Regions from separate parts of the Bacillus sp. 41-22 genome, predicted to be linked through region 2. Evidence: riboswitches for the same ligand, from Rfam matches in the RefSeq annotation. Region 2 holds a riboswitch; the other holds the start of a gene.
What was found. Region 2 has a riboswitch for S-adenosylmethionine ahead of LCF45_RS01050 (ABC transporter permease). Riboswitches for the same ligand answer to the same signal wherever they lie in the genome.
Positions count from the first base shown of each region.

Region 1: it holds a riboswitch for S-adenosylmethionine, as region 2 does, so the genes downstream of both, LCF45_RS26550 (bifunctional O-acetylhomoserine aminocarboxypropyltransferase/cysteine synthase) here and LCF45_RS01050 (ABC transporter permease) in region 2, are expected to answer to the same signal.

Region 1 is NZ_CP084035.1:5,160,078-5,168,325, forward strand. It holds gene LCF45_RS26530 (LacI family DNA-binding transcriptional regulator) at 1-775, opposite strand, end outside; gene LCF45_RS26535 (YczE/YyaS/YitT family protein) at 874-1,500, shown strand; gene LCF45_RS26540 (homoserine dehydrogenase) at 1,530-2,825, opposite strand; gene metA (homoserine O-acetyltransferase MetA) at 2,967-3,872, opposite strand; gene LCF45_RS26550 (bifunctional O-acetylhomoserine aminocarboxypropyltransferase/cysteine synthase) at 3,856-5,154, opposite strand; SAM riboswitch class I at 5,389-5,493, opposite strand; gene LCF45_RS26555 (chloride channel protein) at 5,813-7,042, shown strand; gene LCF45_RS26560 (FMN-dependent NADH-azoreductase) at 7,109-7,735, opposite strand; gene LCF45_RS26565 (response regulator) at 7,926-8,248, opposite strand, start outside.
Region 2 is NZ_CP084035.1:175,713-183,960, forward strand. It holds gene LCF45_RS01020 (MFS transporter) at 1-530, shown strand, start outside; gene LCF45_RS01025 (DUF3981 domain-containing protein) at 621-2,339, shown strand; gene LCF45_RS01030 (multidrug effflux MFS transporter) at 2,457-3,716, shown strand; gene LCF45_RS01035 (hypothetical protein) at 3,749-4,195, opposite strand; gene LCF45_RS01040 (hypothetical protein) at 4,470-4,973, shown strand; gene LCF45_RS01045 (DUF3951 domain-containing protein) at 4,992-5,207, opposite strand; SAM riboswitch class I at 5,381-5,486, shown strand; gene LCF45_RS01050 (ABC transporter permease) at 5,625-6,542, shown strand; gene LCF45_RS01055 (ABC transporter permease) at 6,559-7,563, shown strand; gene LCF45_RS01060 (ABC transporter ATP-binding protein) at 7,520-8,248, shown strand, end outside.

The DNA.
Region 1 (8,248 bases), 280 kb from region 2:
TTCCTTGTTTTTTCGCCTCCGTTACCATTCCTGCAGCAATATGATTGCAAGATACAAGAAAAGCCGTCGGTTTTACAGACATACGAGCCCATTCCCTGACTACATTGCGCCCATCTTCCACCGTAAAACAGCCCTTAAACTTCCAGGCATCTAACGGTGTTACAACAATCTGTTGAAGTGAATCTTCATACGCCTTTTTTCGCCTCTGGCTATTAATACTATTACTTCTTCCAATGCAATATCCGATACGTGTATGACCAGCATCTATTAAGCTTTTCATCCCGCGCAAAAATACTTTGTAGTAATCAATATGTACACTCGAAATGAATTTTGAATCTATTTCTTCACACATCACAATTGGACCAAACTTCGTATACTCTTCAAGTTTTTCCTTACTATTTGTCCGTGAACATATAATTACTCCATCAAGCTTTTTCATTTTTAACATATGTAAAATTTCAAGCTCTTTTTCCTCGCTATAATTTGTCTGGCAAAGCATCATATTATAATTGTTCTTTGCGGTTTCCTTTGATATCCCCCCAATAATGGCACTGTAATATTGATCATTTACGTGCGGCAATAACACGCCAATTACATTCGTTTTTCCTTTCACTAAATGAATCGCATTCACATTTTGCGTATAATTTAATTCTTCAATAATCGCTAAAATCTCTTTTCGTTTCTGTTCATTCACATACGGATGATTATTGAGTACACGTGAAACAGTTGAAACAGATACACCAGCAAGTTCAGCAATCTTTCTTATATTAGTCATCTCATTCTCCCCTTCCCCTCAAAAATTCTCGCTTGACCTGGTAAGCTTTCCACAGTATATCCTTTCTTAGCAAATACATTTTGAAAGGATATACAACTATGCTTCGATTCAAACTAGAATATATATTTTTCATTGGCGGTTTACTCATTCTCGCCATCGGTATTAATATGATGACGACAATTACTTCCTTTGGACTTAGCCCTTATGATTCCTTCTTTATTGCACTATATCAAAATTTTGGGATAAGTATTGGTTTTTGGATTTTCATGATTAACTTTGTTTTTACCCTGATCGTACTCTTTTGGGACAAAAAACAAATTACAATCGGCACAATTGTCACAATGATTCTTATTTCTCTTTTTGTTGATTGGGTTGGTTCTATTACGACTATTATGGACATTATCCGCTCTCTTCCAAAATATATAACACTTGTTTGCGGAAATCTATTCGTCGGAGCCGGAATTGGTCTTTACGTCTCTACTAACCTTTGCGCAGCACCTCAAGAGGCTTTCGTTTTAACTGTTGCTGAGAAAAAGAAATGGACATTTAGAAGAACAGAAATTTCATTAGCTTTTTTATTTTTAACATTAAGCTTCTTATTAGATGGGCCAATCTATTTTGGAACAATTATCTTATCCTTTACAACAGGTTGGATTATTCAAGCTTTTATTCAAGTTGGTACGCAAATTTTAAATAGAAAAAAACCTATTAAGCAAGCCGCTTAATAGGTTTTTTCGTTTTATTAGAAGAGATACTACTTAGCATCTCCTTCAATTCGATAATTTGCTTTCACACAATCTATTTCTTCATACGATTGCAATGTATGTAGAATGTACTCATAATCCGCAAGAGAAGCACGATGCGTTACGATTACGATTTCTGCTTTCCCTTTCTCTTCAAGTGGCATTTGAATAATCTTTTCAAAACTAACACCGCGCTCAGAGAACAATGATGTGATTTTTGCAAACACACCAATTTCGTCTTTCACATGAAGTCTTAAAAACTTTTTCACAACAATTTCATCTGGCTCTTTTAGTACCTTTTGATATTGCGGGACTACCGCACTATTTCCGTTTACACCAAGCCTAATATTTTGCATTACAGCAACTAGGTCAGAAACAACAGCTGTCGCTGTCGGTAAACTTCCTGCTCCCGGTCCATAAAACATCGTTTCTCCTACCGCTTCACCATACACATAGACAGCATTATATTCATTTTGCACTGCCGCAAGAGGGTGTGCATTTGGAAGTAAAGTTGGCTCAACTGTAACCTCTAATTTCTCGCCATCTCGCTTTGCAAGACCAATTAATTTAATTGTATAGCCTAAGCTCTTACTATATTCAATATCTTCTGCTGTAATAGAAGTAATTCCTTTTACCTTCACATCTCCAAGCTCTACATTTGTAGAGAAACCGAGGGTAGCCAAAATCGTCATTTTTCTTGCTGCATCTAAACCTTCTACGTCTGATGTTGGATCTGCTTCTGCAAATCCAAGCTGCTGAGCTTCTTTTAACACGTCGTTATATGCTCTCCCTTCGTCTGACATTTTCGTCAAAATAAAATTTGTCGTTCCATTTACAATTCCCATTACTTTCGTAATAAGATCTGAGGAAAGTCCTTCTACGATGCTTCGTAAAATTGGAATCCCTCCAGCTACACTTGCTTCGTAAAATAAATCAGCCTTATTATCTTTTGCTACCGCTAAGAGTTCCGCTCCGTGTAACGCCATTAAATCTTTATTTGCAGTCACAACGTGCTTCCCGCTTTTTAAAGCTTGTAAAATATATGCTTTTGCATCATCAATGCCGCCCATTACTTCAATGACAACATCAATATTAGGATTATCTAAAATTTCATTCACATCTTGTGTTAATAGAGTAGAAGGCACGTCTACTTCTCTCTCTTTCTCAATGTTTTGCACCAATACTTTCGTTACTTTCACTGGACAACCTACTTGGTGTATAAGTCGTTCTTGATGATCTGTAATAATACGAACTACACCACTACCAACTGTCCCAAGACCTAATAACCCCACTTGAATGTCTTTCATAATACTGTCCACCCCTCAAAAATTGTGTTTAGATGCCATTATATAGACAAAAAATCTGAAAAACAATGTATTTTGAATATTAAGAAAAATAAAGGTTAATCTTTACAAATAAAACGCTACCACGTGTTATACAATCATTATTTACAATATATAAGGGGTTTCTTGATACACATAATAATTCAGCCAATTAGAGAATAATAAATTCCCATGACTCCTCCACCTAACAAGTGGCTTCTCATCTGGATTATTATGTTTAAAATAATTTTTTGGCACATCAATATTTAACCCTCTTTGGCAGTCCCGTTCGTATTCTTGCTTTAACGTATCACAACTGTATTCACTATGTCCGAGTGCGAAAACTTGCCTTCCCTCTTGCCCAATAGCAAGATGAACACCTGCTTCTTCAGAATTGGCTAATAACGTTAATTCTTTCACCTTTTCAATATCACTCTCTCTTACTTCTGTATGACGAGAATGCGGAGCAAAAAACACTTCATCAAACCCTTGTAACAATTTCACATGTTGCTCGCGAACCTCATGTTCAAATACACCAAACATTTTTTCCGCAAGAGGATACTTCGGCACACCATAGTGATAATACAAACCTGCTTGTGCCCCCCAGCAAATATGAAGCGTAGATGTTACATTCGTTTTTGAATACTCCATAATACGTCCAAGCTCTTCCCAATAATCTACCTCTTCAAAAGAAAGAGTTTCAACTGGTGCTCCTGTAATAATGAGTCCATCAAATTTTTCATCCTCAATATCACGAAATGTTTTATAGAAGCTCGTTAAATGGTCCTGCGCTACATTGCGAGACAGATGCGATTCCATATGAAGTAAATGCACATCTAATTGCAACGGCGTATTTCCAATTAAACGAAGTAATTGCGCCTCTGTTTCTTGCTTTGTGGGCATTAAATTTAATATAGCAATTTTCAAAGCACGTATATCTTGTGTTACTGCTCGCTCCTTCGTCATTACAAAAATATTTTCCTTCTGCAATACTTTGCGAGCTGGTAAATCTTTATCAATTATGATCGGCATGTTGTTTGCCTCCGACTAGCGCCGCTTCTAAATCTGCAATAATATCAGAAACATCTTCTATACCGACCGATAAACGGATTAAATCAGATGTAACGCCAGCTAAACGCTGATTTTCTGCGCTTAATTGTCTGTGCGTCGTACTAGCAGGATGTATTACACAAGTTCTTGCATCAGCTACATGCGTTACAAGAGTTGCAAGCTTTACATTTGCGATAAATTCTTTTGCTGCTTCTAATCCGCCCTTAATACCAAATGTTAAAACTCCACTAGCACCTTTTTTCAAATACTTTTGTGCTAACGAGTAATTTTCATTACTATCTAATCCTGGATAATTCACCCATTCAATGCGATCATGATTAGCAAGCCACTTAGCAACTTCGAGAGCATTTTCACTATGACGCTCCATTCGTAAATGCAATGTTTCCAGGCCAATGTTGCTAATATATGCATTGAATGGGCTCATACAGTTTCCGTAGTCTCTTAATAACTGAACGCGTGCTTTCACAATATACGCTGCTGCTCCAAAATTTTGAACATAGCTTACGCCATGATAACTCGGGTCAGGTTCGACAAGCTCAGGGTATTTTCCATTTGTCCAATCGAAGTTCCCTCCATCTATTACAATCCCGCCTAGAGAACTTGCATGGCCATCAATATATTTCGTTGTAGAATGGACAATGATATTTGCCCCATGTTCAAACGCCTGGCATAAATAAGGCGTCGCTAATGTATTATCAACGATAAAAGGTACTTCTAATTCTTTTGCTGCTGCTGAAAGTTCTTTGAAATTCAAAACGTTCATTGCTGGATTTCCTAACGACTCTGCATAAACGAGTTTTGTCTTATCATTAGCAAGTGCCGCAATTTCATCTGCCGTTAAATTAGGATTAAAGAACGTAACATCTATGCCCAGCTTTCGCAAACTCACTCCAAATAAATTAAACGTTCCTCCGTAAACAGTTGAAGAACAAAGCAAATGGTCTCCACTACTGCAAATATTTAAAACCGCAAGCATAATGGCTGCCTGCCCAGAAGCTGTTGCAACAGCCCCTACACCGCCTTCTAAATCTGATAACTTCTGCTCAAATGCAGCTAGAGTAGGATTTCCAATACGCGTATATATATATCCTTCTGCCTCTAAATTAAATAGTGCCGCTAAATCATCTGACGTATCGTATTTATACGTTGTACTTTGATAAAGTGGCAAAACACGCGGTTCACCATTTTTTGGCGTATAGCCACCTTGCACACAAATCGTTCCTTTCCCCCATGACTCTCCCATCTCTCATTCTCCTTTCTTTTCTCCCGCTATTTGCGGGTAGTAAGACTCCCACCTCCAAATTCGGCAAATGCGAGGAAGTTAGGCGGGAGATAACTGCCCGATTGATGAAGGCTAATAATTAGCGGGGGAGGGGCAAAACCCCCACTGATTAAAGTTTCACTTTATCCAAAATAAAAAACTGCCCCTTCCCTGAAAACAAGAAAGGAGCAGTTTGAAAACACGCTCTAAGGCTCTTTCTTATCTCTCAGGATTATTACCTGCAGGATTTGGCACAATTCCGTTATACGGCTGTTGCCAAGGTTTCATCGGGCCTGTCCCTCCACCTTTTCTTGATAAGACTATGCAATTACCGTTGATTTTATAGCAATAATTTCCTGATGTCAAATAGTTTTTCTGAATGTTCTAAATTAAATGCAAGGAATTTAATACAAACAATAAAAGAAATATATTCCATATTCATTTGAAAAAGACCTTTTAAAAACTCCAATCCATATATAGAATTAAATAGGTGGTTTAACCGCGTTGGTTTCAAATTTTCATGAGATCCCAATATATTGAATAAGCCACCCTCTCAAAAAGATACTATATATATTCAATTCATTTCACACTAGCATATTTAATCTTTTCTACATGAAAACTTACATAACGGAGGTAGAACATGAAAAATAAAAAAGACATGCACCATATACTCGTCCTATATGGCATTCTTTTAGGCTCTATAGTAGGAGTCACGGTCTGGTCATTTTTAGTCACAATAAATATCGGAATTCACTTTATTTGGGGATACTTACCTACTCTTTTCTCTTCTCCCCCTTATTACACCATTTGTGTAACAATCATCGGTGGTATCCTCGTTGGTTTAACACAAAAATACTTCGGTACATATCCACGTCTTATGCCGGAAGTGATGGCTGAATATAAAAAAACAGGTAGAATTGAATACCGTTTTGTACATAAAGCTACTTTAACTGCGATTATCGTTTTAATATTTGGAGCTAGTTTAGGACCAGAAGCTGCACTTGTTGGAATTATCGGTGGACTTTGTACATGGGTAGGAGATCGCTTTAAATTTGCTTTAAAGGGAATGAATGAACTAACAGAGGTTGGAATTGGTGCCACTTTAAGTGTTATTTTTAATGCACCATTATTCGGTTATTTAGCTCCCAATGAAAATGAGGATAAGCAAATTAATGAATTTTCGAAAGGAAAAAAAGCAATCGTATATTTAGCTACCACTTTTGCTGGTTTTTCCGTTTATTTATTGCTTAGTAAACTCGATAATCGTGGATCCTTTATTGTTGATTTTGGGGAAGGGTCTCTTGCTCTTAATGAATGGATCGCCTTTCTACCACTTGCTAGCATTGGTGCTATAGTTGGTTTCTTTTACTTCAAATTAGAATTCACATTAGAGAAATTAATCCACCCCTTCAGGGAATACAAGGTATCACTTGGAATTATAGGCGGTATTTTATTAGGGGTTACAGGAACTTTTCTCCCGTACACGTTATTTTCAGGGGAACATCAATTAAAAGATTTAGTCGTTGAATGGAGCCATTTATCCTTTTGGGTACTACTTCTTTCAGGAGTTTTAAAATTATGTCTTACTGCCGTTTGTTTAAATACGGGTTGGCGCGGCGGACATATTTTCCCAATTATATTTGCTGGATCAAGTATCGGATATGCTATAGCTTCTATTATCCCTATAGATCCAATAGCTTCTGTAGCCATCGTCACGACAGCTATTTCAAGCTATGCATTAAGAAAACCAATAGCTATAACATTACTATTACTCATGTTTTTCCCGCTCAATTTATTATTACCGATGCTCGGGGCAGCAGCGATTGGGAATGCATTTCCGCTTCCTAAACATAACGAAACTACAAATTAATATAAAAAAACAGCATTAACATGTAAATGTTAATGCTGTTTTTTCGAGTGACGATTATATTTTTAATTAAAATTTACTTGCTACTTTAGCCGCTTCTTCAAGACCTGCTGCAATGATCTCTTCTGCTTTATCTGGGAATTGGTTATGTCCTTCAATAACTACCGTTTCCATATTTGTTGCGCCGAAGAAGCCCATCATGCTCGCTACATATTTTACAGCCATTTCCATTTCAGCTGCTGGTCCTTCAGAATATACGCCGCCGCGTGCATTTAATAACGCAATCTTCTTATCTCCAATAAGCCCAACTGGACCTTCTGGTGTATATTTAAACGTTTTACCAGCACGGTTTAAATAATCAATATACGTGTGTAATACGGCTGGAATCGTTAAGTTCCATAATGGGAAACCGAAAACTACTTTATCAGCTTCTAGAAATTGATTTAAATACTTATCAGCAACTGCTACCACTTTTGCTTCTTCTTCTGTTAAATCAAATCCTCTACCTGCTTTGAATGTACCATTAATCATATCTACGCCTACATATGGTAATTCTTCTTTATATAAATCAAGTTCTACCACTGTATCATTTGGATGCGCTTCTTTATAGTTTGCTAAAAATGCCTCGTATAATTTCACACTAACTGCTTGTTCCGCTGGGCGGTTGTTTGCTTTTACAAATAAAACTGTTGCCATTGTTTTTCCTCCTACTACTCACTCTTATGTTGTTATATATCACTTACGAAAAAGGGTACTCCCTTATAATTATTGTTGCTTACAAATACATTTTATCTTTATATCAAGACAATTACGTCCTCACATAGACGTATTTTTCCATAAAAAAAGTCCACCTTCTAAAGGCGAACTAGGTCTTACGACTTTTGTCTTATACAATTCCATTTTTCACTGCATATAATGCTGCTTGTGTGCGATCGGATAAATGTAACTTACTCAAAATACTACTCATATGAGCTTTTACCGTTTTTTCTGTAATAACTAAAACAGAAGCAATTTCTTTATTACTCATCCCTTTCGCCAATAACTGCAATACTTCATTTTCTCTCGCTGTTAATACATCCACTTGAACGGAAGGTTCTTCTTCTTTCTCTTCCTGTGGTAATGTTTGAGAAAGAAGGGCATTTGCTATATCTGGATGTAATTGAATATTACCTTTATACGCGCTTCGAATAGCTTCAACAAGCTGATCTG
Region 2 (8,248 bases):
CATATAGAAGATTTGTAGCCTCACAAAGCATTATTATGATGGCGGGTAGTATGGTATTTCCTTTTTATATACTATTGCTTCGAAATGTAGGAAATAGTTTCTCGCAATTTGGCTGGGCGTACGGCTTATTTGCCTTAACTTCAGCTCTAGTATATCCGTTAGTTGGAAGAATCTCTGATAGGGTAGGTGATAGAAAGTTATTAATTATATACGCATGGTCCATGGCTATATTAATGCTTTTTTTCCCTATTGCAACAGAAGTTTGGCATGTATACATTCTCCAAATTTTAATGGGTATTTTAGGTGCTGTGCAGCGTAATACGGAGAAGACATCGTTAGCACGAAAGGTAGCGCATAAGGAAGCTGGTTACGAAATTGGAAAATACCATGTATGGACATCAATTGGGGGCGGAGTAGCTATAATTGCAACTGGTTACCTAGTGGATTTCTTTACGATAGGGACTATTTTTTACATTGCTTCAGTTTTATATGTAGTTAGTGGATTTGTATTAAGCCGCGGTGATAAGTAATTAAAAGTATTTCCATTCCCATTTTTACCTGATTACCCTTTATTTGTTATACTTATGGAGAAGACAAAAGAAAAGGGGACATTGCCTTTGATGAAATTTATAGTTTTAGCTATTCTCACTTTGTTTTTGATTCCATGGACTAGAAGCGGTAATAAAATTCGCGCGGTGGATAAAGGAGGAAATGAGAAAGTTGTAAAGGGTAAGAAATCATCTATTTTAGTTATTCCTGTTTTATTTTGGATAGGTATTGCAATCTATGAATATTTCTGGCTAATTGATGATCGAGCAGATTCTATTCTTACTCATTATTCTGTTGCAGTAGCGATTTTAATTGGGCTTGTTTTATTCTCACAAGAGCAGGTAGGGAAATTAGAAGGTACGTTAAAGGGACTTCTAATGTTTGTTTTACTCGCAAGTTACGGCTATTTTGGTTATTTGCACGATATAGTAATCACGCAAAAAAAATATGATTCTGTTGTGAAGATCGAGAAAGATATTTCAGAGCCATTTACTGAAAATGATCAGCCGTTTACAGTGCCGCCAAAGACAGCGGAGAATAAGATGAAAAAAGTATTTGGGGATATTCCGAAAGTAGCTTATTTTGAGCTAGGAGAATTAACGCCACAAATGGTAAATGGCGAGGCCTTATATGTAGCACCAATTGAAGTTTCAGGATTTTTTAAAGCACGTAAAGCTGAGACAATTCCAGGGTACGTAACGATGTCAGGTACGAATCCTGATGCGGAAGCGAAACTGCACCTTGGTTATAAAATGAAATATGTGCCAAGCATGTTTTTCGGTAATAAATTAGAACGTGTCGTTCGAAAAGCAGAGCCAGATTTAGTTTTTAAAGGGAAACCAAAATTTGAAGTTGATGATAAAGGGAAACCGTATTATACAATGACGTATGGTGAATTTATTTCAGGAAGATCTGGATTTGAAGTAGAAGGTGTTGTAGTAGTAGACGCACAAACAGGTGAAGTGAAAAGATACGACAAAGGAAAGGCACCTAAATTCGTTGATGGCGTATTAAATCACGAGACTGCATCTACATTAAATACGTATTTTGGTAAATATATTCACGGATTTTGGAATACAAAATTCTCACAAACGGATATGAAGATTCCGACTGAGTGGGGAACGAAAGAAGGAGTTACACCAATCTTCGGTAAGGACGGAACGTTATATTATTTTACTGATTTCACCTCTCCGAAAGAAGGAGTAGATTCTGCACTAGGCTATTCGCTTATTGATGCGCGTACAGGTAAGTTGTATTACTATAATGGAAAAGAAGTAAAGGGAATTATGGATGGTTCGGCTGCTACAGAAGTAGTGGATAATTCCTTTAAGAGAGAGAAATGGCACGGAACGATGCCGGTTATTTATAACGTGTACGGTAAACCTTCTTGGATTGTACCTGTTATTGATGACGGAGGATTAGTACGTGCTCATACTGTCATATATGCTTCTAATGCAAAAGTGTTTGCAACAGGTTCAACGCAAAAAGAAGCACTTGAGAATTATAAAAATGCGCTGAGCGGAAGTGGTGATTCATTTAGACCGACTTCAAATGGGAAAGAAGCGCAAAAAGAAGGTACTGTACAACGTGTGTATAAAGAAAAATCAGGTGAAAATACGATTGTGTACGTACTATTAGAAAACGAGCAAAAAGTATTCATGGTACCGGCGAATAAATTCCCATATGCAATGTTTACAGAAGTAGGAGATCCAATTCAAATCACATATTTAGACACAGGAGAAATGATGGCATCTGTATCTAAATTTACAAATAGTAATTTGAAAAAGTAAAGCGATAGAGATTCTATCGCTTTTTTTACATTATTAAACAGGAAAATACGGTATACTTGACGTATATTCATGTTGTAACTATAATTGTTACGATTAAGTGTTTATATGAAAGGGTGAATGGAAAAAGTGAATGGAGTTAATCACGAAATATATAAACCTGTAAAGACAAACAGGTTATGGATGATTCTTGTATTAGGGACACTTACGGCAATTGGGCCGTTATCTATTGATATGTATTTGCCTTCTTTACCAAAGTTAACGGATGATTTACAAACGGGTGCATCCCTCGCGCAGCTTACATTAACTGCTTGTCTGCTTGGGCTTTCAGTAGGGCAGTTATTTATTGGTTCAATTAGTGACATTTACGGAAGACGCAAACCTCTTATTATCGCTCTTATTATTTATGTTGCTTCTTCTTTACTTTGTGCTGTTGCACCATCGATTTGGAGTTTAGTGCTTTTACGTTTCTTACAAGGTGCTTCAGGATCTGCTGGTATCGTTATATCACGTGCAATGGTACGTGATATGTATTCAGGTTCTGAAATGACGAAGTTTTTCTCACTGCTTATGTTAGTAAACGGAGCAGCGCCTATTTTGGCACCGATTATTGGAGGGCAATTATTACAGTTCACATCATGGCGCGGCGTTTTTATCGTTCTTGGAGCAATTAGTGTATTCATGCTAATATCAGCTACTTTCGTATTACGTGAAACATTACCTCCTGAAGAAAGAGAGACAGGTGGATTATCAGGAACGCTTGCAACATACGGAAAGCTTCTGAAAGATCGTTTATTTATGGGGTATGCATTGTCGCAAGGATTAGTAACAGCTGCAATGTTTGCTTATATTTCTGGTTCACCGTTTGTGTTGCAGAACATATACGGAGCATCACCACAGCAATTTAGCTTATTCTTTGCGATTAACGGTATCGGTATTATTATTGCTAGTCAGGTTACGGGCCGTTTAGCAGGGAAAGTTAATGAGAAAACTTTATTTGTTGCTGGTATTATTATTGCGGCTGTTGGCGGTCTATCATTACTACTTACAATCGTATTAGGAATAGGGCTAATCGGTGTTTTATGCTCGCTATTTCTTGTTGTATCAAGTGTTGGGGTTGTATCAACAACCGGCTTCTCGTTAGCGATGAGAAATCAAAAACAAGCAGCAGGAACAGCATCAGCTTTACTAGGTTTATTACAGTTCATTTCAGGAGCACTTGTTGCACCATTAGTAGGTATTGGCGGAAGCAATACCGCATTACCGATGGGGGTTGTGATAGCGCTTTGTGAAATTGGTGCTGTGTTATGTTATCTATTTATGGCCAGAAGAAGTGAGAAGCAGTTTGAACTGCAACAAAATAAAAATTTAGAAGCTTAATACAAAAGAGCTGATTCAAACATTTCTTTGAATCAGCTCTTTTTTTCATTTCTTTGAAATAACTCATACATATTATTCATGATCGCATCATATAAGAAAGCAAGTTTATCCCATACCCAGCGGTTACTGTCGACCTCTTTCTCCCCGCAATCAATAATATCAGTATGATCTGTAATTCTATATGCCCTCTCAACGATAATAGGAGCAATCTTCGGTATGCGTGGAATTTCTTTTAAGACATCTGCAAAATTTCCAATGTAGACATGACTGATAATCTCGATTGTTAAAGATTTATCGGATATATTTAGCACAGTATGAAATTGATTTATATGTTGTTGCTTTAAATATTGGGCCAGCTTAAATGGAGCATGCTTCTTCTTTAATACGCGGCGAAGGCTCTCTGTATTTTCAATATGAAGTGACTTTTCGCGAATAAGGACGCGAATATCTTCGCCCATAAAGGGTATTGTATTGTACATTGATGATTCTCCTTACAAACTGAACTACGCTTACTTTATGCATATGTAAGTCTAGCATGGTTTGTTCTCTATGTGTGCTTACAGTTTTGTAAGGTGATGTAGTAAAGTGATGCAAAAGTTATTTGCATAAAGTGACGATACTGTGACAAAAATGTTGGTATGTATATTAAGATATCGTCTTAAGTGTAAAAAGTGGGGCGTTCTCGGTATAATAACAAGTGGAGATAAAAGAAACTATAATGAGTAATAGCTGTAGATAAAAGGAGAATTCGAGATGAAGAAGGTTTTGGGTATTGCTGTAATGGGAAGTATGATCCTTCTAGCAGGATGTAATGGAAATAAAGATACGAAAGAACCGAAAGAAAAGGTAGAGCAATCCACTGAGCAAACAGAAGAAATGAAAGAATACAGCGCAGTACATGAAAAATATGATGCGAAAATAAATAAAGAAATTAATAAGGCGTTACAGTTATTTGAAGTGGCAAAAGAAAAGGGCGGTAAGGAAATAACGAATGCTACATATAAAGAAGATGTGCAAAAGGTAACAACGAGCATGTTAGAAGATATTGATAATATACGTAAAGAAATTCGTGTTCCAAAGTCGAAAGAGCAAGAACATGAGGTATATGTTGGTTTCTTGAATGAATCGGAACAAGCGATGAAAAAATTACAGAAGCTAGCTAAAGAAGAAGATTCATCATTAATTCGTGATATAGAAATTAATTTTGCAACAGCATCCACATACTATAAACGCTTTCAAACAGAGGCGAAAAAATAACCTTGCGCATGCGCAAGGTTATTTTTTCTTTTTACCATCTCCGTCTTCATCCTCGGATACTAATATCTTCTGTTCTTCGTGAAATTCTGAAATTGTTTGTCCAGTAATATTATCGAATGGAGTGTAAAAAGAAGTGATGCTTTTCTTTTTAATGAAGAGTTTATAGAAGCCGATGATGACGAGTATGACGATTGTTAATGGCAATCCTATAGTAGCCAGAAGTAGTGGATCCATCTTATAACTCCTTTAATACAATTTCTTTTTATTATAAGTGAAAGATTGTAATTTCAATAACTAATATAATAGAAAACTGATTTTTCTAAATATATCCAATTTGATTGACTTTTCATTTTTTCAGAATTATAATTCAAAATATACAATTTGAACCAAATAATAATATAGCAATTTACTTATCCAGAGAGGTAGAGGGACTGGCCCTATGACACCTCAGCAGCGGGTTCTGTAACAGGAACACCGTGCTAATTCCAGCAAGCAAGTCTTGAAAGATAAGTGATGGGCCTTCGTTTATTAAGCCTTGATCTTATTTTTTAAGATCAAGGCTTTTTGTGTTTTAAGAAGTAGAGAAGGAGTAATGGCAACAAATATGTCAATAAAACAAAGTAAATCCATTTGTTTAGGGGGGTTATTGAAGTGTATGTTATTAAAAAACTATCGGTTATGGTATTCACGCTATGGGTCATTACGACAATAACATTTTTAATTATGCATATTATTCCAGGTGATCCGTTTTCATCAGATGCGAAAATCTTTCCTGAAGAAGTAATACAAAACATGAGAGCGAAGTATCACCTTGATGAACCGTTATGGAATCAGTATGTTGCTTATTTGGATGGGGTAGTTCATTTTGATTTTGGCGAATCTGTTCAATCGACAGGTCAAGGTGTATCGGAAATTATAACAACTGGTTTTGGACCATCGGCAATTATTGGTTTACAAGCACTTGTTATTTCATTGTTAGTCGGAATTGCCGCAGGTACATTTGCCGCGCTATATCATGGGAAAGTGATTGATTATAGTGTGAGCTTGCTTGCGATTCTCGGTATTTCTATTCCTAGTTTTATTTTAGCACCACTATTTATACAAGTATTCGCCATACAATTTGAATTACTACCAGTGGCGTCTTGGGGAACATTTGAGCATACTGTATTACCCTCCTTCGCATTAGCGTTAGGACCAATTGCAGTTATTACAAGATTTGTTCGCTCTAATATGATTGAAGTGTTGCAGAGTGATTATATTAAGCTAGCGAGAGCGAAAGGTATACCAATTAAGAAAATCATTATAAGACATGCTCTTCGAAATGCGATTGTTCCGGTACTTACATTTGTTGGCCCATTAATGGCTGGACTTTTAACAGGGACTTTCGTTATTGAAAAAATCTTTTCAATTCCTGGTTTAGGAAAATATTTTGTAGACAGTATTTTCAACCGAGATTATCCGGTGATTATGGGAACAACCATTTTCTATAGTGCGCTATTAATTGTATGTATTTTTATTACAGATATCATTCATCGTATTGTTGATCCGCGCATTCGTTCTATTACGTAAGGAGGGTGATGTTTAAATGGGGGCTTATGAAATTAATGACCAGTTATTAACGAATGAAGAGAAAAAAGAATTAACGATAAATAAAGATCAGCAAACGATTAGCCGGAAAAAGGAAGTGTTTCGCAAGTTTATATTAAACCCTATAGCAGTTTTAGGGGCAGTGACGTTATTACTAATTATTGTTTTCTCGCTTATTGGCGAAAGTTTAACACCATTTACTGCGAGTGAACAAGTAAAAGAAGCAACTAATTTACCGCCTAGTAGTGAGCATTGGTTCGGAACAGACGATTTAGGGAGAGATATTTGGGCGCGTACTTGGGCTGGTGGGAAAATTTCATTAACAGTTGGATTGGTAGCAGCAGCTCTTGATATTGGGCTAGGTGTACTAATTGGTGGCTTTAGTGGATATGTGAGAGGACGTAATCGTCTTGGAACGTTAATTGACGAGTGGATTATAAGAGGGATTGAAGTGTTATACGGTATTCCATATTTGTTAATTGTTATTTTACTATTAATTGTTATGAAACCAGGCCTTTTTACAATTATTATCGCCCTTGCATTGACGGGATGGATTGGCATGGCACGCCTCATTAGAGCGCAAGTCTTGTCTTTAAAACAAAGAGAATTTGTTATTGCAGCAGAGCGATTAGGTACACCTCATATGAAAATTATATATGGGCATTTAATTCCAAACTTAACAGGGATTATTATCGTAAATTTATCATTTACCATTCCAGCAGCTATTTTCTCAGAATCATTTTTAAGCTTTATCGGACTTGGAGTACAATCACCGGCGGCAAGCTGGGGCACGATGACGAACGATGCACTTGGGACGTTACTAAGCGGAGAATGGTGGCAACTATTCTTCCCGGCAATCATGATTGCATTCATCATGTTCGCATTTAATGCGATTGGTGATGGTTTGCAAGATGCAATTGATCCGAAAATCGTAAAACGTAATCGAAAGGAGAAAAAACATGGCACAAATCTTATCTTTAGAAAACGTAACGTTGGCCGTTGAAAAAGAGAATAGTAAGCAAGCGATTGTGAAGCATGTTTCCTTTTCTATTAACGAAGGTGAAATAGTTGCACTTGTCGGAGAAAGTGGTTCAGGGAAAAGTGTTACAGCACAATCTATTATCGGCTTAAATCAAGAATCAATTCATATTGATGATGGAAATATATCTTTCCAATCAAAGGAATTAACGGATTTACAAGAATCAGAATGGAATCAAATTCGCGGGAAAGATATTTCCTTTATCTTTCAAGACCCGCTTTCATCTTTAAATCCGACGATGAAGGTTGGAAGACAAATTACAGAAGTAATTGTGCAGCATGAAAAGAAATCGAAAAAAGAGGCAAAAGAAATTGCAATTAACTTACTAAATGATTTAGGGATACATGAAGCAGAGAAACGCTTTGAACAATACCCGTATCAGTTGAGCGGAGGTATGAGGCAGCGTATTTGTTTAGCAATTGCATTTGCTTGTCACCCGAAGCTCGTTATTGCAGATGAACCTACAACAGCATTAGATGTAACGATTCAAAAGCAAATTATGGAGTTGTTAAAAGAAAGAAAGGAAAAACAAAATACGAGTATTTTATTAATTACACATGATTTGGCACTTGTACGTGAAGTAGCTGACCGAGTAGTAGTTATGTACGGGGGACGTGTTGTTGAAAAAGGAACGATTCAAGAAGTAATT